2 regions of the Marinobacter halotolerans genome follow, and region 2 is predicted to be linked to the other one. Evidence: riboswitches for the same ligand, from Rfam matches in the RefSeq annotation. Region 2 holds a riboswitch; the other holds the start of a gene.
The links. Region 2 has a riboswitch for cobalamin ahead of FPL19_RS06905 (ribonucleoside-diphosphate reductase subunit alpha). Riboswitches for the same ligand answer to the same signal wherever they lie in the genome.
Positions count from the first base shown of each region.

Region 1: it holds a riboswitch for cobalamin, as region 2 does, so the genes downstream of both, FPL19_RS08525 (TonB-dependent receptor domain-containing protein) here and FPL19_RS06905 (ribonucleoside-diphosphate reductase subunit alpha) in region 2, are expected to answer to the same signal.

Region 1 covers NZ_VMHP01000001.1:1,838,544-1,849,822, forward strand. Annotated here, with positions in the region: gene FPL19_RS08505 (sensor histidine kinase) at 1-1,147, shown strand, start outside; gene msrB (peptide-methionine (R)-S-oxide reductase MsrB) at 1,273-2,457, shown strand; gene FPL19_RS08515 (3'-5' exonuclease) at 2,483-3,223, opposite strand; gene FPL19_RS08520 (putative nucleotidyltransferase substrate binding domain-containing protein) at 3,216-5,087, opposite strand; cobalamin riboswitch at 5,233-5,438, shown strand; gene FPL19_RS08525 (TonB-dependent receptor domain-containing protein) at 5,620-7,431, shown strand; gene FPL19_RS08530 (cobalamin-binding protein) at 7,504-8,364, shown strand; gene FPL19_RS08535 (FecCD family ABC transporter permease) at 8,405-9,319, shown strand; gene FPL19_RS08540 (ABC transporter ATP-binding protein) at 9,319-10,089, shown strand; gene FPL19_RS08545 (YebG family protein) at 10,105-10,377, opposite strand; gene FPL19_RS08550 (integrin) at 10,677-11,279, shown strand, end outside.
Region 2 covers NZ_VMHP01000001.1:1,460,349-1,471,627, forward strand. Annotated here, with positions in the region: gene FPL19_RS06860 (hypothetical protein) at 1-225, opposite strand, end outside; gene FPL19_RS06865 (PDDEXK family nuclease) at 340-930, opposite strand; gene FPL19_RS06870 (hypothetical protein) at 1,020-1,289, opposite strand; gene FPL19_RS06875 (hypothetical protein) at 1,377-1,598, opposite strand; gene FPL19_RS06880 (hypothetical protein) at 1,972-2,367, opposite strand; gene FPL19_RS17840 (GFA family protein) at 2,484-2,903, opposite strand; gene FPL19_RS17630 (GDCCVxC domain-containing (seleno)protein) at 2,993-3,214, opposite strand; gene FPL19_RS06895 (DUF5615 family PIN-like protein) at 3,770-4,333, opposite strand; gene FPL19_RS06900 (ribonucleotide-diphosphate reductase subunit beta) at 4,299-5,357, opposite strand; gene FPL19_RS06905 (ribonucleoside-diphosphate reductase subunit alpha) at 5,374-8,157, opposite strand; cobalamin riboswitch at 8,316-8,507, opposite strand; gene FPL19_RS06910 (acyl-CoA thioesterase) at 8,592-9,083, opposite strand; gene FPL19_RS06915 (zinc ribbon domain-containing protein) at 9,194-9,553, opposite strand; gene fmdA (formamidase) at 9,559-10,791, opposite strand; gene FPL19_RS06925 (AAA family ATPase) at 10,893-11,279, opposite strand, start outside.

The DNA of each region.
Region 1 (11,279 bases), 380 kb from region 2:
GGAATATCCGGTGCTGGGGGACGACCCCCGCAGTCACCAGCGTCAAAAGGTATTTTCGGTGACCCCGGTACCTTCGGCCGACAAGCCCGAGGGCTATCTGTATGTGGTACTGCGGGGTGAAGAATACGATGCCGCGGAAACCATGGCCCGGGGCGGCCAACTGATCGGGCTCAGCGCCTGGGCTCTGCTGATCAGCCTGGTGGTGGTGATGATTGCGGGGCTGGTGGTATTCAGGCTGCTGACCCGGCGGCTGACCCTGCTGACCGGGCTGGTAGAAGACTTCGAGGCCGGTGACATGAGCCAGCGCCCGGAGAAGACCTGGCTCAGCCAGCGACCGGTGGTGAAGGACGAGATCGACTATCTGGGGGCGACCTTTGACGAAATGGCCCGGCGTATCGCCAGCCAGATTGACCAGCTCAAAGACAAGGACGCCCAGCGTCGTCAGCTTGTGGCTCAGGTGTCCCACGATCTACGCACGCCCCTGGCTTCCATGCAGGGGTACATCGAGACGCTGAAGCTGCGCCGTGACCGTCTGAGTGATGAAGAGCAGGCGCGTTTTCTGCAGATAGCCCTGCAGGAGGGTCAGCGACTGAGCCGACTGGTGGATGAACTTTTTGAACTGGCTGCCCTCGAAGCAAGAGAGAAACAGCCGATGCCGGAGCCTTTTCCGCTGGCCGAGCTGGTGCACGATGTGGTTCACAAGCACAGCCCTGAGGCTGGCAAAAAATCTGTGGCTTTGCAGGTCACTGGCAATCCGCAGATTCCGCTGGCCTTTGCGGATCTGGCCATGACCGAGCGGGTGCTGGACAACCTGATCGGTAATGCCATTACCTATACCCCGGAGGGTGGGCGGATCACCATCGGCTTCGCTGATGCCGATGGCCTGCCGGAGGTCTGTGTCCGCGACAGCGGCCCTGGCATTCCGGCGCAGGATCTGCCTCATATATTTGAGCCCTTCTACCGGGGCCAGGGCACGGGTGAAGCGGGCCACGCAGGGCTGGGGCTGGCCATAGCGCGGCGAATAATGAGCCTTCAGGGCGGAAACATCCGTGCCGAGAACGCCGACGAAGGCGGCGCCTGCTTCTGTATCCGGCTACCGGTATCGGGCACTACGGATGCATCCGGAATGATCCCTCCGGCGTTATAGAAACGTAATTAATGCAAGAAGCTGTTGTGACACGTTTGATGCAGACTAAACAATCAGTACAGCTCAGGCTGTTTAGTCAGTAAAGCTCAGGCTGTTCACAGGTATACAACGCAAGAGGTCTGGTTATGAAACGCTATCTGTTATTGGGCACCCTGGCAGCCATCATTGGGCTGACCGGATTGCAGGTGGGTGCCGCTGATGAGGCGGACACCGAATATGCTCCGAAAGATCCGAGCCTGGAAGTGGCTACCTTTGCCGGTGGCTGCTTCTGGTGTGTGGAAGAGGCATTTGAACAAAAGGCGCCCGGGGTGGTTGAAGCCGTGTCGGGTTACGCCGGTGGTGAAGAAGCCAATCCCACTTACCAGCAGGTAGCCGGTGGCCAGACCGGGCACACCGAAGCGGTGCAGGTCTATTACGACCCCACCAAGATCACCTATGAAGGCCTGCTGCAGACACTGTGGCGTACTGCCAACCCTACTGATACCAAGGGCCAGTATGTTGACCGTGGGCGACAGTATCGTCCAGCGATCTTCTACCACAACCAGGAAGAAAAGCGGCTGGCCGAAGAGTCCGTAGCTCAGCTGGAGGCCTCAGGCCGTTACGACAAGCCGGTGGCCATTGAGATCGTGCCGTTTGAAAAATTCTACCCAGCAGAGAAGTACCACCAGGACTACTACAAGAAAAATCCGGTGCGGTACAACGTTTATACCTTCAATTCAGGTCGCTATCAGTTCATTGAAAAGGTCTGGGGTGACGATCAGAAAGTGGATTACTCCAAGTACCGCCCCGAGACTGATATGAAATCCCAGTCTTCGATGGGTTCTCAGTCCTCCAGCAATGACAGTCAGGGCTTCAACCCTGAGACCTTCACCATGCCCGACAAGAAAGCTCTGAAGAAGATGCTGTCGGACATGGAGTACTACGTCACCCAGGAAGACGGCACAGAGCCTGCCTATGACAATCAGTACTACGACAACAAACGACCGGGTCTGTATGTCGACGTGGTTTCTGGCGAGCCGCTCTTCTCATCGGCAGACAAGTACAAATCCAACACCGGCTGGCCGAGTTTCACCAAGCCGATCGAGCCCGATATGGTGGTGGAAAAGGAAGATAATTCTTTCTTTATGTCCCGCACCGAGATTCGCAGCCGCTATGCGGATTCGCACCTGGGCCACGTGTTCAATGACGGTCCGGCACCGACCGGCCTGCGCTATTGCATGAACTCGGCCGCACTGGATTTCATTCCCCTGGAGGAGATGGAAGAGCGTGGGTACGGCGAGTATATCGATGATGTGAAAGGGAACAGCTAAGGCCCGGACACCTTAGAGTCAGAGATTAGAGCCAGAGATCGCCGATCGGGGTCTCTGGCGAAAAGTGGTGCCGGATTTGGGCCATCAGCAATTCCGCCGTCGCCAAGGCGTCCACCAGAGCGTTGTGGGACGGGTAGTGGGGCAACCGGTATCGGACGCGGCTGTCAGAAAGGCGGATGGATACCGGTTTCCTGCCTCTCAGTTTCTGCAGCAGCGTCGGCTGACGATTCGGATTCAGAAAGGCCTCGATCGCCATGGTATCAAGCAGCGGAAAGTCGATACCTTCGCCGGTGCGCCAGTGGACCGCCACATTCATAAAAGGCCGTTCGATGGCCCGGTAATGAACCACGGGAATCCGGCCTTTCAGGCTGTCCAGAACCTCCTCAAGTACCTCGTCCAGGTCAGGCGCCTTATCGATGTCACTGTGGGTGATACCGTGAATGGTGACCGAAGTCTGATGTAGAGGAAGCGGCGGTTTTACCAGCCAATGCCTGGCGCCTGACAGCTGGATATGATTCAGGTCGAACGGTACAACCCCGATACTGACGATGGAATTGTGGTTCGGGTCCAGACCGGTGGTCTCGAAATCCACCGCCACCATCGGCACCTCTTCCATGGGTGTGTCCGCGGACACACATCCCGCCTCATAGAACCGCTTCAGGCGCTGGTCTTTTGCCTCCTGGGCAAGAGTTTCGAAGCGTGCCGGCCAGTCAGAGGCGGCTTTTTGCCCATCGGTTTCATTCGTGGTGTCTATCCCTTCAGACATTGCGAACCGCCCCCGCGTTGTAGCGGAACCGCAGGAACTTCTGAGCCTGGCTGAGCACCTGAAACGCGTCTTTCAGGTGGCTGCGTTCGAAGGGTGACAGATCTTCCGGGCGCACATTGTTATCGGGCTCCTTGCCTGCCTCGATAGCCAGCGCCTGATGGCGGATACGCACAATGGCGATGAACTCGAAGGCATCCCTCAGGTTGCCGACTCCATCCTCGGGAATCAGCTCGGTATCGCCGATCGCCTTGAGCCGGTTGAAGGTGTTCTGGGCTTTGGAGCCGCAGGCCAAGGCGTGGATGCGTATCAGATCCGACATGGGCGCCGTGCCCCGGCGTTTCAGGTTGAACGTCTTGTTGTGCTGGCCGTCCTCTTCCATCACAAACTGACGGAAAAACCCCAGCGGTGGGGTGCGGCCAAGGGCGTTACGGGCCATCATGGCGAGGAACCGCGGGTTCTTGCTGGCTCGGCTGGCAACGAATCCCTGCAACTCATCGGTGAACCCGGTTTCCCCGTGGATGCCATCCAGATCGAAGAAAATGTTGCTGTTCAGCAGCGCTTCTGCCTTGGGGTTATCGATCCAGTCCGCGAAGTAGTCCTTCCACACTTTCAGCGGCTGACGCCACTTGTTATTGGTGGCCATGATGTCGCCGGTGCAGTAGCTGTACCCGCATTCGGCCAGGCCGTCACTGACAAACTTCGCCAGGGCCTTGAAGTACTCGTCATGCTCTTCCGGGACAAACTCATCCGACAGCACCATGGCGTTGTCCTGGTCGGTCACTACCAGCTGTTCGTCCCGGGCCATTGAACCCAGTGCCATGAAGCAGTAGGGCACCGGCGGCGGCCCCAGCTTCTCCTCGCCCAACTCCAGCAGGCGCTGGCTGAAACTGCGTCCGATGCCGGCGATAGCGCTGCCAATCATGTGGGAGTTGGCATCCTCGTTTACCATTCGAACGAAGGTGTCCGGCACGTCTTTACTCAGGCGCTTCAGGCCTTTGACGTCCTTCTGGTGGTAAATGTTGCTGACCAGATAGAGACTGTTCTGGGATTCGTGTTTGATGATATCGGACAGGGCAATCACACCGCGCACGGTATCACCGTCCATTACCGGCAGATGGTGCACGTTGTTGTGCAGCATGGTCAGCATGGCTTCGAAAATAAACGCCGTGGATTTGGTGGTGGTGATGCCGGTACTCATGATTTCACTGATGGGTGTTTCCGATGGCAGGGCCTTGCTCAAGGCCCGGGTGCGCAGATCCCGATCCGTCACGATGCCGCAAAGCACGGGTTTGTCGCCGCTTTCGTCCATCAGTGGCAGGGCCGACACACCCTGCTCAGTCATGATCCGGGCCGCTTCCTGAAGCCGAACCGTGTTGGGCGCGGTGACCGCTGCCCGGCCGATCAGGCGGGTGACCCGGGCGGTCATCAGCTGGTTGGATTTTTCACGCCGGGAAACGGCCGACCTTAGCCGGGATCTGTCCTCAATCTCGACAAAATCCGTGAACTCATCGTTCTCGCAGAGATACTGGAACAGCTCAAAGGGAATAAGGTAAACCAGCGTATCTTCAATGGCCCGGGCCGGAAATCGGACAGTGCGATTCATCATCAGCCCGAACTGCCCGAAGATCTCACCCTCGGTTACCCGGTTATAGAGCTCACCGGAGCGGCGGAAGATCTCCACCGCGCCGCTGCGGATGTAATAGAGGTAGTTATTGTTCTGACCGAATTCGAGAATGTCGGTGCCTGCGCGGAAATAGGACACTTCGATACCGGAGACCACCCGATCGAGCATTTCCTCTGGCAGGTCATCAAATGGTGCGTGCTGCATCATGTGATTACGGATGTCGATCAGCTCGGCCTGCATGGCATTGTTCCTTTTTGCACCGGTTCAGCGTTAGGCATGATTCTGCCAATATAGCAGTGGTGCGGGGTGGGGTTCCATCCAGTGGGCTCTTACCCCAAGGTTGACGCCGCCAAAATCAATTGACCAGCCACAGAGCGGTTGGTAGCCTTTGCGCTCGTTTTCAGGTGCTGCCGTGCAAAGCTGCTCGGGAGTGAAACGGGAAGCCGGTGTAAATCCGGCGCTGCCCCCGCAACGGTAAATGAGTTAAAAGCGATCGAATGCGCCACTGTGCCGAAGCATGGGAAGGCGATCGCCCAGGGTTCCACTCGCCCGCTCACAAGCCCGGAGACCGGCCTGTTGACACACCAGACGCTGCGGAGGGCAGCGGAGGTGGGTGAACCGGCCTGTCGTCTGCATTTTTGCATCTGCCACCCTCCGCCCGCCTTCCCGAGACGTTTTTTGGCCCTGTTAGGGCAAATTCATAGTCTTCTCCTCTCGCAGCAGCCTTGAATCGACCACGCGGGTGCGTGTGGTTCTGCAGTGAGTAAGAATTATGAATGTTTACAGACCCCTTGCCTGTCTTCTGTGGGCTGGCGCCTCGATTTCAGTCTTCAGTCTTCCCTCAGCCCTTGCCGATGAGTCGGACCAGGCGGCAGAGCTTGATCCGATCGTCGTGACGGCGACTCTGGGGCCCAGAACTGTGGGCGAAAGCCTTTCCTCTGTTACGGTTATTTCTGCAGAAGATATCCGTGAACAGCAACCGAAAGAATTTTCTGAATTGCTTGAGTCGCAACCGGGAGTTTCTGTGTCCGGTAACGGTTCCTTCGGCAAACAGACAAGCGTTTTTATGCGCGGACAGGCGTCTGACGCCACAGTGCTGCTGGTAGATGGTGTTCGTATCCGCTCGGCCACGGTCGGCGGGCCGGCCTGGCAGTATCTCCCGCCACAGCTGCTGAAGCGTGTAGAGATTGTTCGTGGTGGTCGCAGTAGCCTCTACGGCGCTGATGCGGTGGGCGGCGTTGTCCAGGCATTTACGACGCCTCGGGAGCGCGGGGAAAGCGGTTGGGTGGAAGCAGGTGGCGGCAATCTGGACACCCAACAATACGGCGCAGGGTTTTCATCGGTGACCGATCAAACCAGCGTCAATATTGCTGCCAACTATTTCCGGACCGACGGCGCCCCGGTTATTGAGGGTGGAGAAGACAAGGGATACGACAACATGTCCGGGGTCGCCAGCGCCAGGCATGAGTTCAGTAACGGTGTTGAGGTTGGTTTCAGTTCCCTCAGCGCCGTGGGTAATTCAGAGTATGAAGGTGGTGACCAGGATTTCAGGTTCCAGACGGTTGGCGGCGGCATTGAGGTGCCGATAACCAGTCACTGGCGCTCCTCTTTGCATTTGTCTGAAGCCCGCGATGAGTTGGAAGTATTCAGCTCGTTTCCCGGTGTTTTTGATACTCGGACTCGTAATTCGCGACTGGAGAACTGGCTGACAGCTGGTACCCATGAGTTTGTGCTGGGCGCAGAATATACGGTGGACCAGGTCGAAAGCACGACGGCCTACGAGGAAAGCAGCCGCTCCAATGAAGCCTATTTTGGCCAGGCACTGCTCAATTTCGGTCCTGCTGACCTGCATTTGAGCCTTCGCAACGATGACAATGAAGCCTACGGCAATCAGACAACCTGGGGCGTAGGTGTTGGGTATGCCCTGAGCGCCAACTATCGGGTCCGCGCCAACACGGGCACCTCTTTCAAGGCGCCTTCGTTTAACGACCTTTATTTTCCGGGTTTCGGAGATCCGACCCTGGAGCCGGAGGAGGCCATTAGTTACGAGGCGGGCATTGAAGGCCGATATGACCAGTGGTTCTGGGACCTGGCCGTTTACCAGAGCGACGTTGAGGATCTTTCGCTGCCTTCTCAGAATCAAGCAGGCAGCGTGCCTGAAGCCAGGCTACGTGGCGTTGAGCTAAGCAGTGGCTGGGAAAACAATGGCTGGTCTCTGAGGGCCGCAGTGTCGGTGGGCAACTTCGAGAACAAGGAGACAAGCCGTCAGCTTGCCCGCCGTGCAGAACGCACTGCGAGACTGGGCCTGGACAAACAGCTGGGCACCTGGGGTTTCGGCACCACTGTTCGTGCTGAAAGCCACCGCTACGATGATGTATTCGGTGTTGGCCGTCAGCGGATACCTGGTTACGGGGTCTGGGACCTGCGTGTCAGTAAAGAATTTGCAAAGGACTGGCATGCCTATCTGACCGTGGATAACGTACTGGATAACAAATACGCTACTGTAAAGGATTTCAACAACAACGACTTTATTGTTGCCGGGCGCACGGCGTTTCTTTCGGTACGATATGAATTTGCACGGTGATACCAGAGGGTGTTCCTAATCCGCTACTTTTCCTCTTCCTGTTGGCGACTTGCTGTCAGCCTGATCGGCATCATGATGGTCATTCTTCTGTCACTGATTGCCAGGGCCGCACAGGCAGTTTGTGTTGAAGATGACCTGAGCAGATCCGTTTGCCTGGACCAACCTGCCGAACGGGTCATCTCCCTTTCCCCCGGCGCCACCGAGCTGTTGTTTTCGGCCGGTGCCGGGGGGCAGGTAAAAGCGGTCAGCGCCTGGAGCGATTATCCGCCGGAAGCGGATGAGCTCCCGCAGGTAGGCGACAGCAACCGGCTGGATCTGGAGGCCATTATTACCCTGAGGCCTGATCTGGTGGTGGCGTGGACTGACGGCAATTCCAGAGCCCAGCTGGCAAGAATCGAGGAACTGGGAATCCCGGTTTTCTGGCTACAGCCTCGCACTTTTGCGGATATTGCCAGTGCCGTGGAGCGCCTTGCGGTTCTCACAGGCCATCAAGAGGCCGGCTTCAGGCGGGCCTCGGCCTTTCTTTCAGGCATCGCCGGGCTGCAGAAGCGTTACCAGGACGTTGCGCCTGTCAGGGTGTTCTATCAGGTATGGCACGAGCCTTTGATGACCATTAACGATCAGGAGCTGATTGGCCGGGCGATATCGCTGTGTGGCGGTGATAACGTCTTCGGCGATTTGCCTCGCCTGGTACCGCGGCTGAGCACCGAGGCGGTGCTGGCGGCCAATCCCGAGGTCATTATTACGGGTGGCAAGGGGCCTGATGACCGTCGCTGGCTGGAACGGTGGCGGGGCTATCCTGAATTGAAAGCCGTGGCGGTGGATAACCTGTTCCTGGTGTCCCCCTCGCTGATTCAGCGACCCACCTTCCGTATGCTTGAAGGTGCCGAAGAGCTTTGCCAGGTTCTGGAGCAGGCCCGTGCAGACCTATAGCCGGGCACTGGTGGTTCTTGGGGTTATTGGCCTGCTGAGTATGGCGCTGTCGATCAGTGTTGGCAGTGCCTCGATTTCGCCGTCGGATACCTTTGCCGTGCTGACGGGTTCCGGTACGCCCATACAGCAAACGGTTCTGCTGGAGTTGCGCCTTCCAAGAACGCTGACGGCGTTTGCCACCGGCGGTTTACTGGCGGTTGCCGGAGCGCTGATGCAGGTTCTGCTCAGAAACCCGCTGGCCGATCCCTACGTTCTTGGACTGTCCGGCGGCGCGGCCGTGGGTGCCCTGCTTGCCATGATGGCGGGTGTTGCCGGGGCTGTGGTGTCTGGTTCGGCGTTTGCCGGTGCCCTGCTGGCCACCTTTCTGGTATTTGGTATTGCCCATGGCACCGGAAGCTGGACGCCTTCCCGACTGTTGCTGACCGGTGTGGTGGTAGCGGCGGGCTGGGGCGCGTTGATTGCCCTGATTCTGGCGATGAGCCCGGCCAGGCAGCTGCCCGGCATGCTCTACTGGCTGATGGGGGATATTTCCCCGACGGCCAATCCCGTTCCGGCTCTGATTCTTATGCTACTGGTCTGCCTGCTGGTGTTCCCGCTTGGTCGCAGCCTGAATGTGCTGGCTCGCGGCCCCATGCAGGCGGCTGCGCTGGGGGTGTCGGTTCGCCCTCTGGAGTGGACCATTTACATCCTCGCCAGCCTGCTGACGGCAACCGCCGTGACCATGGCAGGAAGCGTGGGTTTTGTGGGGCTGGTGGTGCCCCACATGCTGAGACTGGTGCTGGGGAATGATCAGCGCCTGATTCTGCCCGCCTGTGCTCTTGCCGGGGGGGCGCTTCTGGTGGTGGCGGACACTCTGGCACGGGTGGTGATTGCCCCGGAGCAATTGCCGGTTGGGGTGATCACGGCGTTGCTGGGCGTGCCAACGTTCCTCTACCTGTTGCACCGGAGCCGCTGATGAATCCCTTGCAGGCTGAACAGCTGGTGATTGATATTCCCGGGCGCCGTAGCGGGCAGCCACTGAATTTTACCCTGGCAAGGGGGCAGGTCTGGGGCATACTCGGGCCCAATGGCGCCGGCAAAAGTACGCTTCTGCACACCCTGGCGGGGCTTCGTCCGCCCCGTGACGGCAGTGTTCATCTGGGTGGGCGCCCGATGACCGCATGGAAGCGCCGGCAGATCTCCCAACAACTGGGGCTTGTGTTTCAGGACCAGCAGGACGGCTTTCCGGCCACGGTTCTGGAAACCGCCCTGATTGGCCGCCACCCGTGGCTTTCGCCCTGGCAGATGGAGTCCGGCGAGGACGAGCGTAAAGCCCGGTCGGCGTTGGATGCGCTGGATGTGGGCCATTTGAAGGACCGGCTGGTGAGTACGCTGTCCGGTGGCGAGCGCCAGCGGGTGGCCATTGCCACGGTACTGACCCAGAACCCGGACACCTGGCTATTGGACGAGCCCACCAATCATCTGGACCTGCATCATCAGGTGTCTGTTCTGAAACTCCTGACGGAGCAGGCCCGCGGGGGCCGCTCCATCTTCATGTGCCTGCATGACCTCAACCTGGCGGCCCGCTGGTGTGATCATATCCTTCTACTGTTCCCGGAAGGCGAAGCCTGCTGGGGCCCGGCCAGCGAGATGCTGGTGCCGTCCGCGCTGGAAAGGCTTTACGGCCAGAAACTGATTACCGTTGAAGCCGACGGTGCCCCGCTCTTCGTGCCAGCCCGGTCGTAACCGGAAACCGGCTGATTATTCGGCCGGCTCGTTCAGCAGTGACGGCTTTTTCAGGGCTTTCAGGAACAGATCCCGCTCTTCCGCAATCGCCAGGGCACACTGTTCCGCATGCTCCTCAGTCAGGCCATTCACTTTCGATTTCAGGAACAGCAGAATCTCTTCCGATAACTCCAGCATCTTGTCCCGGGCATCCGCATCCGCCTTGTTCGCAAACAGCATCTTTTCCGGGTTTTTCAATGCCATGTCCTGCCCGTCCCTTTCTGAAAAATAAAGTGCCTTTACAGCCATGTGTCTGCTCTCCTGTAAGCGCCCCGCTTGAGTAATTGGTGATGGGACTAAACCGATGGCAGAAGCCTAACATTGATATTGCATAAAAATGGCAATGTTTGCTTTCGCATTTAGTACAGCCTCAATCGTACTGTATATAACACTGTATAAACAGTCTTTCGGTGGAACGCGACTAGAAATCGCCAGCCCTTTTCACATAGAGATTGCCGGTAATTTTGGGTTTTCTTGGTTTTCGGTTCGAGAGGTGGCTATATTGAATAAATATTGACCAAGTCGTCACCCCTCGAGAGGCAATTTTGATGAAACACCTATTTCAAGCTGTCCGGTTTTCCCGAATCGGGCTGCTAGCCCTGTTGAGCGTTGCCTTGCTTGGGTGTGGCGGCGGTAGTGGCGGTGGTAGTGGCGGTGGTGGAGCGGCCACGCCGGCCGCCCCGATTCTGGATCTGTCACCGCAGAGCATCAAGACTTTCAGTTTCAGTTGGAACGATGTCTCCGGCGAGACTGAATACCGTCTGCTGGAAAACCCGGACGGAATGTCTGGCTACACCCAGGTAGCGACTATCGCTGCGGATGCCTCCAGCAAAAATCTTCAGGTGTTCCTGCCCGGGCGCGTCAATGCCAGCTACATCCTGCAGGCCTGTAACAGTGGCGGGTGCAGCGACTCGCCGGAGGTGTTTGTCAATGAAAGCCTGATTTCTGCTTCGGGCTACGTCAAGGGCTCCAACACTGAGGCGAGCGACGACTTCGGTTCAAGCGTAGCGCTTGCGGCCAATGGCAACACACTGGCGGTGGGTACAGTAGGGGAGGCCAGCAACGCCACCGGCATTGGCGGTGACGCCGACAATAACAGCGCCAGCGACAGTGGCGCGGTTTACGTGTTTACCCGCAGCGGCTCCGTCTGG
Region 2 (11,279 bases):
GATGCCGTAGTCGACAATTGACTGAGTCCTTGCATCGTGGAGTTTGCGACGTTTTTGACCTTCTTGAAGAGCGAGTATGTCTCGATACTCCGCTTTGACAGCAGCTTGCTCGTCCTCACTCAAACTGTTCCACTCTTCTCCGGTTAAACCATAGTAGGGAGCGGCACACCCTTGTATTCCCAGTGCTATAAAAAATATTCCAATACAACAAAGCAGACTTTTCATACGCTTCCTTTCAGAAAAATCTAACGCCGAAGCACAGCGGCGACCTTGGAATGGCGACGAAGGAGCCATGGAAAGGGCGTCCGGTGGCCATCGGCCGCGTACTGCTGCGCCTTGTTAACCATTGACTCTTCGCCACTGCGAAAACCCATACAGCGGAGCACCACTGGAGACACAACAGAGCTCAGCGCCAGTTATGACCCAAACCGAGCCAAACTCACGACAAAGATCGCTCAAATTGGCAACCAAGGTTGCCCAAGAAGCATCCTTGCCGATGAAGTTGGCATATAACAACAAATGTAGCTCTCTGGAATTCGAATATCGCTTTCTGACTTTGCTTTCTATAGCCCGCCTGAGTCTTTCATAAGCGTACTTTTCGGCTACCACTCCATCCTCAAAATGGTGTGGATTGCCTGCTCGATATTCGAGATTTCGCTTTCGTCCCTCGTCCAGAACTTCTGTGACCTGGAATGGAAAAACTTTACCTAGCGCGTGAAAAAGAAAGTCATAGTCGCGCTGCTCGTCTTCCTCTGCTATCTCTACCTCACAGGGTCCGATATGGTTTTCGTACCCCTCGGAAAATACTGCCGCACACCACATTTCTCGCAGGCGATTGTTCGCTCGCTGAGTGACGAATGCATCGTCTCCCACAAGCGCCCTCTCATGCGCTACATATTCAGAAAGTTCAAAATGCTTAAATCGGGCCATATGGTTAACGCCAAGCTAAGCGGCGCCCTGACAAGGGCGTCCGGTGGAGGCCGAAGGCCGGAACGAACTTAAGCGCCTTGTTAACGAATTTAGCTGTCATAGGACCGAGCTTCGAGCACATAGCCACAATCTGGATTGGAGCACAATGAAACAACCTGGCCTCCTCCGGGGACGTCCATGGAAAGCAGTGCACCGCACTCAGGACATTTGGGAGACTCCCGTTGCTCAACGCTGTTGGCAGCCATGTGAGACTGGATAATATCCTTCAAGACCAGATCGAAGGTGGTTTGTCGCTCTTTTGCTAGCTCAGAGATATACATGGCCTCATCCAGAGGTAAATCGACTTCAACCTTCGGCATCCAAACCTCCCTATCGTTAACGCCAGCGGTAATGGGCGGCAACGGAGCGGAGCGCAGTTGGCGTCCCGTTGACCGCCTTGTTGTGCGTCATTTTCGATACTCCTCCATGATTTCCCTCAGCCTCTCCTTGTACTCAATCTCGACATCCGGCCCGCACCTACCGACCTGGTCTTCAAAAATCGGATTCAATGCTGTCTGGTAATAGCCCCCATTTGAATCAATCGACTGAATCGTGTACTCGGTGCGCCATTCCCACAGATTTTTACTTGGCACAAAGGTGAAGTCGGTGCCTTTGCCCCAACGTGCCATGTCTTCTTCCGATCCATCCAAATTTCTAAATTTACAATAAAAGTACGAACCTTCATCAGGTTGTGACTCGGCAGCCTCGGGAGGGCTTTGGTTCACACGAGTACATTCAGCTTGGCTGATTCCGAACTCTTCGCAACAGCTAATTTGGCTCGTTCGGTCTGAGTGGGCGAGGCATACCCTCAGGTCCATATTGTCCACCGATGCCAAAGCCAACGGGAGGTAAAACAAGCAAACGATGAACAATGGCAGTGTTATTCGTAACACCCGAAAGGCTCCTTCCTATTGTTTTGTTCAATAAAGCTGTACCGCACAACGCCTTGGGTAAGCTTCCGGTGCGGAGCGCAGCGTAGTACAGGTCAGCTTCACCCACTGGTTATGCCGCCGACCGCTGAACCTTGACCGCCACGAAGAAAATCAATGTCGCCAGCACCACGACGATATCCATTATGATTGCTGGTGCGGCTTGGCCTAAAAATTCTTGGCCGTAAATCAGGACCAGTGACACGAAAATCGCCTTGCTTATCGCACCCATCGCAGCGGAAAAGACCCGGTGCCTCTCGACTAGTGCTCCGTATATCAAGACGAGCCCTATAAGGCCGACGAGGGCTGACCAGCTGCGCACAATGATTGATTGAAGGCCACCGTCGAATGAAGCGCCGAACATTGATTCAAGTGCAGCTTGAGGCGCTACAAGGCCATAAAACATGGTAGCCGTCAGCAAGCCTGACACCAGCATGACCCACTTAAAGTTCCTTTTGACGAGTTCCATAATTCCCTTATGTGCTTATAGTTGATGGCAGCTTGTGACTCTGCCCTGCGGCATAACGCTTTTGTTTAGCGGCGCCCCGACAGGGGCGTCCGGTGGAGGCCGTAGGCCGGAACGAACTACAACAACTTGTTAAGTGATTCCAGGCTATCAGGCCCACCATCCAACCGAACGCACTCGGCAGACTCTTGCTCCCAAGGGGCAGCGGACTTTGTATGAAGGTGAGCAGAAATCCTCGATGTATCCAATTCATCGAGTAAACCGGCAGGAATCCAGACCATTCCGCTGCCCCTCAGGCTGTTAGGAACCGGACTACCGCATACTGAACAGAAATCGCTTCGGAAGCCGCTGGGCTTTATGTAGGATCTGATATCACTTTCGCCTGACACCCAACGAAAAGCGCTACCCTGCACAAAAGTGGCAGCATTAGCGGCTGCTCCTGTGGCTTTGCGACACAACGAACAGTGACATTGATAGAGGTTGCGAATCTCCTCTTCAATTTCGAACTTCACGTTTCCGCAGAGACATTCACCTTTCATCGATCAGTCCTTTGACACTTAACGCCGAAGCACAGCGGCGCCACGTCGGTGGCGTCCGGCGGCCATCGGCCGCGTACTGCTGCGACTTGTTATGGGCTAGGAGCACAACACCCTGGCCCTTGTTGAATCGGTGGACAAGGTACTGTGCCGTATGAACAAAAAACACAGCAGTCTCCATGCTTGGGCTTTAGTAGAACTTGGCAAGACTCACACTCATAGAAATACTGGCATGAGTCGGTAGGCATGGTTTCCGTTTTCTGGTGACCACAGTTTGGACACTCGATTGTTGATTCCAAGACTACATCGACCATAGTCATGCCCTCCCGAAAGGTATGAATTTCAGCCCCATCCACGCTGGACTGTGTCTCAGCACAGAAACTGACCAAGCCTATAACGCTGAGGTAACCTGCGCCGGAGCGCCAGCGGAGGGGACCAAAAGCGGTACGCTTTTGGTGTCCGGTTGACCGTATTGTTATGGCTTACACCGCCGAGCCCCGCTGGAAGAAATACTCTCAGTGGCAATGGTAAGGCTTTGAACCTGCATGGCAACATTGCCCGGCTGGGCTGTCTTTTCGGCAACCGCCCCCATGAGCGAACGCCGTCGACGCGAACAAAACAAGAACCAAAATTAGCATTATTTTTTTCATGGTCATTCTCCAGGATTGAGGTGCTAGCGCACCGTGCAACCTCCATGTTCATTGCCCTCCAACTATCTCGGCACAACCTGAAAAATGTAGACGAAATGTACGTAAAGTGCCATAACAGCAATTGGACTGATGCCTCAGTGCTTGCACAAATCTGACCGCTTCATGATTACGGTTTTGCCAATCCCAAGAATTTATAAATCATAAGCTTAGCCCGCTGGGCTAACGCCAGCCGTTCATTACCTCAAGCGTCTGTCGCATCCGCCTGACATGGCTTCCTTCCCAGTAAAGCTGCCGACATGTGGCGCAGGCCAGCACCTTTTCCCCCGGCCATTTGGGGGCACCGGGATAAAAGGTGTTTATTTCCTGCTCCCTGGCGGTATGGAGCGGGGTGTTGCAGTTTTTGCAACGGCTGAACGGATCAAAGCACCAGTCCAGGTCCAGCCGAAGGGTCAGTTCCCGCAGGCGTTCCTGCTCGCCCTGCTCCGTCAGATAAATCACGTAGAAAGGCGCGCAGGCAAACTCCAGCAGGTCGGTATCAGCGGTGATAATCCAGCGCTGCTCTGCCAGGGCCTGGTCCACCAGCTGCCGGTCCGTCGCGCCCTGGGCAGGCACGGCGGTATCGTATCCGGCGATGCGAAGCCACTGCGCCAGGCTGTTGAGCATCTCGTCGCACAGAAAGCGCAGTGGCGCCAGTGAACACAGGCTGCCTTCAATCACGTTGCTATTATCCCGGCCGGCATCACGCCGGCTACCACTCCAGTTGAGCCCCAGTCTGATACTCAATTACGCGGGTTTCAAAGAAGTTCTTCTCCTTGCGCATGGTGGCTTGCTCATCGAGCCAGGGCGACACGTTCTTGGCCCCTGGGAAGGGCTCTTCCAGCCCCACGGTCCGGGCGCGGCGGTTGGCCACGAAGCGGAACTGTTCGCTGTGGTATTCCGCGGAATAACCCAGGATCGGGTCCCGCAGGATATAGTTGGCGTAGGCGATTTCAGCGGCTTCGGATTCCTCCCACATCTCGCGCACGGCTCTGGGGTCAAAGCGGATGTTTTCCTCTTCCACGATCTGGTTTACCACTTTCAGGCCAAACGAGAAGTGCATGGCTTCGTCCCGCAGAATGTACTGCAGCTGTTCACCGGTGCCGCGCATCAGTCCCCGGCGCTGCAAAGCGAAGATGGGGCTGAAGCCGTTGTAGAACCAGGTGCCTTCGAACACGGCGGCAAAGAACAGGTAGGACATGATGAATTCCTGCAGGTCGTCCCGGTTGCGCAGGTTCATGTCCGAGCGCATGGCGGCGTCCAGCCGGCGGTTTGCCATCTGGATCTTGCCGTTGATGGCGGGCACCACGCGGTAGCGGTTATAGATCTCGCTCTGGTCCAGGTTCAGGGTTTCGATGCAGTGCTGGTAGGCCCAGGTGTGCATGGCCTCTTCGTACACCTGCCGGGCCTGGTAGATCTGCAGTTCCGGGGCGCTCATTTTTTCCATCACCGCCAGGCCAATGTTGCGCATGGCCAGGATGTCGGAGGTGGTCAGATAGGCCAGGACGTTTTCATAGACGTGCTTTTCCGCCGGGTTCAGGCGGTGGTGGTAGTCGTGGACGTCCTGGGCCATGTTCACATCCAGCGGGGTCCAGTGGTTCTTGTTGGCATTCATGAAGTACTCCCAGGCCCAGGGGTACTTGAACGGCGCCAGCTGGTTGATGTCGGTGTCACCGTTGATAACGCGTTTGTCGTCGACGTTGACCGGGGCCGGGCCTTCTGTGTTCGCCGGTCTGGTTTGGGGGTTTGGTTCGTCGTCCCAGTTGAGCATGGGTTTGTCTCCTCAATTATTGGCAGGCTTCGCAGTCTGGTTCGTCGATGCTGCATACCTGGGGCTGCGGCGCGGCAACGGGGGCGGTTTTCTCGGCACCGGTGGCCCCCAGCGAGCGCAGATAATAGGTGGTTTTCAGGCCGCGCTCCCACGCCAGCTGGTACAGGGCATCCAGTTTTTTACCGCTGGGTTCTGCCATGTAGAGGTTCAGGCTCTGGGCCTGGTCCAGCCACTTCTGTCGCCGGGAAGCGGCTTCCACCAGCCAGCGGGCGTCGATTTCAAAGGCGGTGGCGTAGCGGGCTTTCAGCTCTGTCGGGATGCGGTCGATCTGCTGCACACTGCCGTCGAAGTACTTCAGGTCGTTGACCATCACGTTGTCCCACAGGCCTTCGGCTTTCAGATCCCGCACCAGTGACGGATTCACCACCGTGAACTCGCCGGACAGGTTCGATTTCACAAACAGGTTCTGGTACGCCGGCTCTATGGATTGGGCCACGCCGATGATATTGGAAATGGTGGCGGTGGGTGCGATGGCCATCACGTTGCTGTTGCGCATGCCGTTCTTCGCCACCAGCTCCCGCACGGGCGTCCAGTCCAGGCGGCTGTCGGTGTTGACGGACAGGTTGCCCTCGCGCCGGCTTTCTTTCAGCAGGTTGATGGAGTCGATGGGCAGAATGCCCTGATGCCACAGGGATCCTTCATAGCTTTCGTAGGCACCACGCTCCCCCGCCAGGGTAGCCGACGCGCGTATGGCGAAGTAGCTGATCTGCTCCATGGACAGGTCGGCAAACTCCACTGCCTCCGGGCTGGTGTAGGGCAGGTTCAGTTGATAGAGCGCGTCCTGGAAGCCCATCAGCCCGAGGCCCACCGGGCGGTGTTTGAAGTTGGAGTTCTTTGCCTGAGGCACGGCGTAATAGTTAATGTCCACCACGTTATCAAGCATCCGTACGGCGGTGTTCACTGTGCGTTCCAGGCGCTGCACATCCAGCTCGCCGTCACGGATATGGGCCGCCAGGTTGATGGAGCCCAGGTTGCACACGGCGATTTCGTCGGCGCTGGTGTTCAGGGTTATTTCCGTGCACAGGTTTGAACTGTGCACCACGCCCCTGTGCTGCTGAGGCGAGCGCAGGTTGCAGGGGTCCTTGAAGGTAATCCAGGGGTGGCCGGTTTCAAACAGCACGGTCAGCATCTTGCGCCACAGCTGCTTGGCCGGGATCTTTTTGGACAGAGCGATCTTGCCCTGCGCCGCCAGCGCCTCGTAATGCTCGTAGCGCTCCCGGAAGGCGTTGCCGTACAGATCGTGCAGGTCCGGCACATCGCTGGGGGAGAACAGGGTCCAGTCATTATCCTCGCGCATGCGCTCGATCAGCAGGTCCGGTACCCAGTTGGCGGTGTTCATGTCGTGGGTGCGGCGGCGTTCGTCGCCGGTGTTCTTGCGCAGCTCCAGGAACTCTTCGATATCCAGGTGCCAGCTTTCCAGGTAGGCGCAGACCGCACCCTTGCGCTTGCCGCCCTGGTTGACGGCAACTGCGGTGTCGTTCACCACTTTCAGGAACGGAACCACGCCCTGACTGCTGCCGTTGGTACCCTTGATATGGGAACCCATGGCCCGGACGGGAGTCCAATCGTTCCCCAGTCCGCCAGCCCATTTGGACAGCATCGCGTTATCGCGAATGGCGCCGTAAATATCTTCCAGGTCGTCCTGAACCGTGGTGAGGTAGCAGGATGACAGCTGGGAATGCTGGGTGCCGCTGTTAAACAGCGTGGGCGTCGAAGCCATGTAATCGAAAGACGACAACAGGTCATAGAACTCGATGGCACGGGCGTTGGGGTCGTCTTCTTTCAGCGCCAGGCCCATCGCCACCCGCATGAAAAACACCTGGGGCAGTTCCAGCCGGTCGCCTTTCCAGTTAATGAAATAACGGTCGTACAGAGTCTGCAGGCCCAGGAAGCCGAACTGGTAGTCCCGCTCCGGTTTCAGGGCGGCACCCAGTCGCTCAAGATCAAAGCCTGCCATGTCCTCGTCCAGCAGTTCGTACCCGATACCCTGTTGAATAAAGGTGCTCAGCGCCAGCGGGTAAACCTCTGCCAGTGGCATCGCAAGCGGCAGTTCCAGGGCGGTGGCGGTTTCCAGGCGCAGCTGTTCCAGCAGCAGGCGGGCGGTCACGGCGCTGTAGTCCGGTTCCTGTTCGATGCGGCCCCGGGCCGTCATGATCAGGGCCGACAGCACTTCTTCCTCGGCAATGCCGTCGTACAGGTTGCGCAATGCGCCCTCTACCAGGGATTCGCCGTCGATATCGTTCAGCCCCTGGCTGGCGTGCTCTACCTGCACTTTCATCAGCCCCAGGTCCAGCGGCGCCACTTCGCCATTGGCCTTTTTGATGGTCAGGGTCGGGTGGGCTTCCACGGGCGTGTGCAGGGCCCGTTCCCGGGCGTGTTCCTCCCGGTAGAGCACGTAGGCACGGGCGACTTTCTGTTCTTCCGCCCGCATCAGTGCCAGTTCCACCTGATCCTGGATATCTTCGATGTGCACCTTGCCGCCGGCTTTCAGGCGGCGGCTGATGGCCTGGACCACCTGGCCGGTGACCCGTTCCACCGAATCGTGAATGCGGGCGGAACCGGCGGCGGAATCGCCTTCCACGGCCAGAAACGCCTTGGTGACGGCCACGCTGATTTTGGACGGGGCAAAACCCACCAGTGCGCCGTTACGTTTGATGACTTGCAGGGTGTCGGTCTGGGGTTCGGATTGAGAGTGTGATGGTGAGGCAGGCTTGGCTTCAGCCAGGGCAGAGGCGGACATAGTGTTCTCCTGAATACGCGTTGTTTTCCATAACCTTCGCGTATGCAGAGAGAATCGGAGGTGCCACGGTGGGCCCACGCAACACCGTAGGTCGGATTAGGCGAAGCCGTAATCCGACAATGGTGACGAGTCCGATCTGCTCACCTTTAAAACGCGAAGGTGCAGTTGTATCCATGGCCTGTCTTCGGACTCAGGGGCGTGAACCTTTACAGTTCTGCCTTGCGTGGCGACTTCCCGGCTTTCGCCAGTGTCTTGATGCCACGCTCGTTCCCCAATACCGCTGCGCGTCAGTTCCGGATTCTCACCGGATTCCCGATACCAACATGCTCACCGTGATTACAAAATAATCACTACATCTGGTATCTGACCAAGGATGAAAACACTATATACATGGATAGCAGATTCTACAAGGCAGGAGGAAAAGGTCCAGTCGATCACGACGGACCCTCGGATCCATGCAGCGCCTTATAGCGTTCGTTCAGCTCAACCCGAATCGCCCGACGTTCCTCGCCATTGGCGTAACGCCGGATCTGCAGGTCCGTTTCTGGTTTCAATGGCGGCACCTCAACGGCTTTGCCATTCTCATCAACCGCCACCATGGTGAAAAAACAGCTATTGGTGTGTCTGACCAGCTTTTCCCGGATATTTTCCGTGATCACTTTAATGCCCACCTCCATAGAGGTGCGCCCGGTGTAGTTCACACTGGCCAGAAAGGTGACCAGTTCTCCCACGTGAATGGGTTGGCGGAACATCACCTGGTCTACCGACAGGGTGACCGCATAGGTACCGGCATAACGGCTGGCACAGGCGTACGCCACTTCGTCGAGAGATTTCAGCAGGCTGCCACCGTGGACGTTGCCGGCAAAGTTGGCCATATCCGGTGTCATCAGTATCGTCATTGTCAGTGTTGTAGATCCGAACTCCATCACGCTTCCTCCGCTATTGGGTGTTTCAGTATAGGCGGAAACAAAAAGGCCCCCCGGTTATCAGCCGGGGGGCAATCACCACGTGACAGTGTTAACTCAACGCTGGCCGATCAGTGGCTGATCATCCAGGGACGCATGGACGGGAACATCTTTTTGCCGTCGGCGGTGTAGAACAGCATGGATTTCCCTGCACCGTGCTTCACCGAACCACAGCCGCAGGCGCGGTTGTGGTCTTTGTCATTGGCCCGCTGGTCCGCCGTTGAGAACACCGGCTCGTGCCGGGATTTCTCGTTGCGGTCCTGGGCGGCGCGTTTTGCCGGGTCCATGGCAGCAATTTGCGGCGGCAGCACAATCACTCTGGGCGACAGCGTGTTGCAGGTCGGGCACGCCGCCGGCTTGGCGCTGTCTGCCATGGTTGCCAGTGTGTTGAACAGGCCATGGTCGCGACACTTGTAGTCATACACGGGCATGATGATTACTCCTTATCTTTGGACAGGGGTACGTCCATGGCACCGCTGGTCATCTTCTTCGGTCCATCCGCCGAGGGGTTGATGTCGAAGTCGAAGATATCCGTCGGCAGCCAGAGGGTGGCGCAGGCGTTCGGGATATCCACTACGCCACTGATGTGACCTTCCACCGGCGCACAACCGAGGATGGCGTAGGCCTGGGCCTTGGTGTAGCCAAACTTGGTCATGTATTCGATGGCGTTCAAGCAGGCCTGGCGATAGGCAACGTGCACATCCAGATAGTGCTGGCCGCCGTCTTCATCAACCGAGATACCTTCAAAAATCACGTAGTCGTCGTAACGTGGCTTGATGGGGCTGGGTTTGAACACCGGGTTCTTGATGCCGTACTTCTTGATACCGTCTTTGATCAGGTTCACCCGGAGGTGAATCCAGCCCGCCATTTCGATGGCGCCACAGAAGGTGATTTCACCGTCGCCCTGACTGAAGTGCAGGTCGCCCACGGACAGGCCAGCGCCGTCCACGTAGACCGGGAAATACACTTTGGAACCACGCGACAGGTCTTTGATGTCGCAGTTACCGCCGTGCTCGCGCGGCGGAACCGTGCGGGCCGCTTCGGCTCCGGCTGCTTTGGCGGCGTCACCGGTCATTTTACCCATGTGAGCCGTGTCGCCGTTCGGCAGGGTCGCCAGTTCCGGCACACGCTCCGGATCGGTTGCTACCAGGCCGGCTTCGCGCTTGTTCCAGGTATCCAGCAGGTCCTTTGAAGGCAGACAGCCGATCAGGCCCGGGTGGATCAGGCCGGCAAATTCCACGTTGGGAATATGGCGGGATTTGGTGAACATTCCGTTGAAGTCCCAGATGCTTTTCTGGGCCTCCGGGAAATGTTCGGTCAGAAAGCCACCGCCGTTTTTCTTGGAGAAGAAGCCGTTGAAGCCCCACTGACTTTCTTTGAACGCGCCAATGTCCAGGATGTCCACTTCCAGCAGGTCGCCTGGTTCGGCCCCCTCAACGCCAATCGGGCCCGACAGGAAGTGCACCTGGCTCAGATCCACGTCACGCACGTCGTCGGCGTTGTCGTCGTTCTTGATCTGGCCGCCGGTCCAGTCGTAACACTCCACGATGAAGTCGTCGCCCGGTTTGACGGTGGCGACCATGGGAATATCCGGGTGCCAGCGGTTATGGATGGACGCGTTCTCGTAAGCGGACTTGTTCAGGTCGATCTTGATAATGGTTTCAGCCATGGCAGGGGGCTCCTAGTTATTGGCCTACATTTTTAGGTACGCCCCTACTATCCGAAATCCGGCCCCGGCGGTGTATTCGCGAAATACCCCCGGTGCCTACGTCATTCGACGTATTGGTGCACGGTGACCTCTTTGTTGTGCACGTCCGCTTCGAATTGCCGGCTTTCGGGGAATGCCAGTAACGCCCGTGCCACAGCCGGTTCCAGCCGCTGGCGGAAGGCGCGAAGCATTTCCCGGGCGCCGTAGCGGCTGTCGTAGCCGTGGCAGAGCTCAGCGCGCAATTCGGGCGACAGGGTCAGCTCGGCCTGCTTGCGGGCCAAGCGTTTGTTGAGTCCGGCCAGCTCTATGTCCAGCAGCGCCTCCAGCCAGTTGTCCGTCAGGTTGTTGAAGGTCAGGATCTGGTCGATGCGATTCAGGAATTCCGGATCAAAGTGTCGCCGCAGGGCGGAATCGCGAAGGACCTGGCCATTACCCGGCCGGAGCCCAAG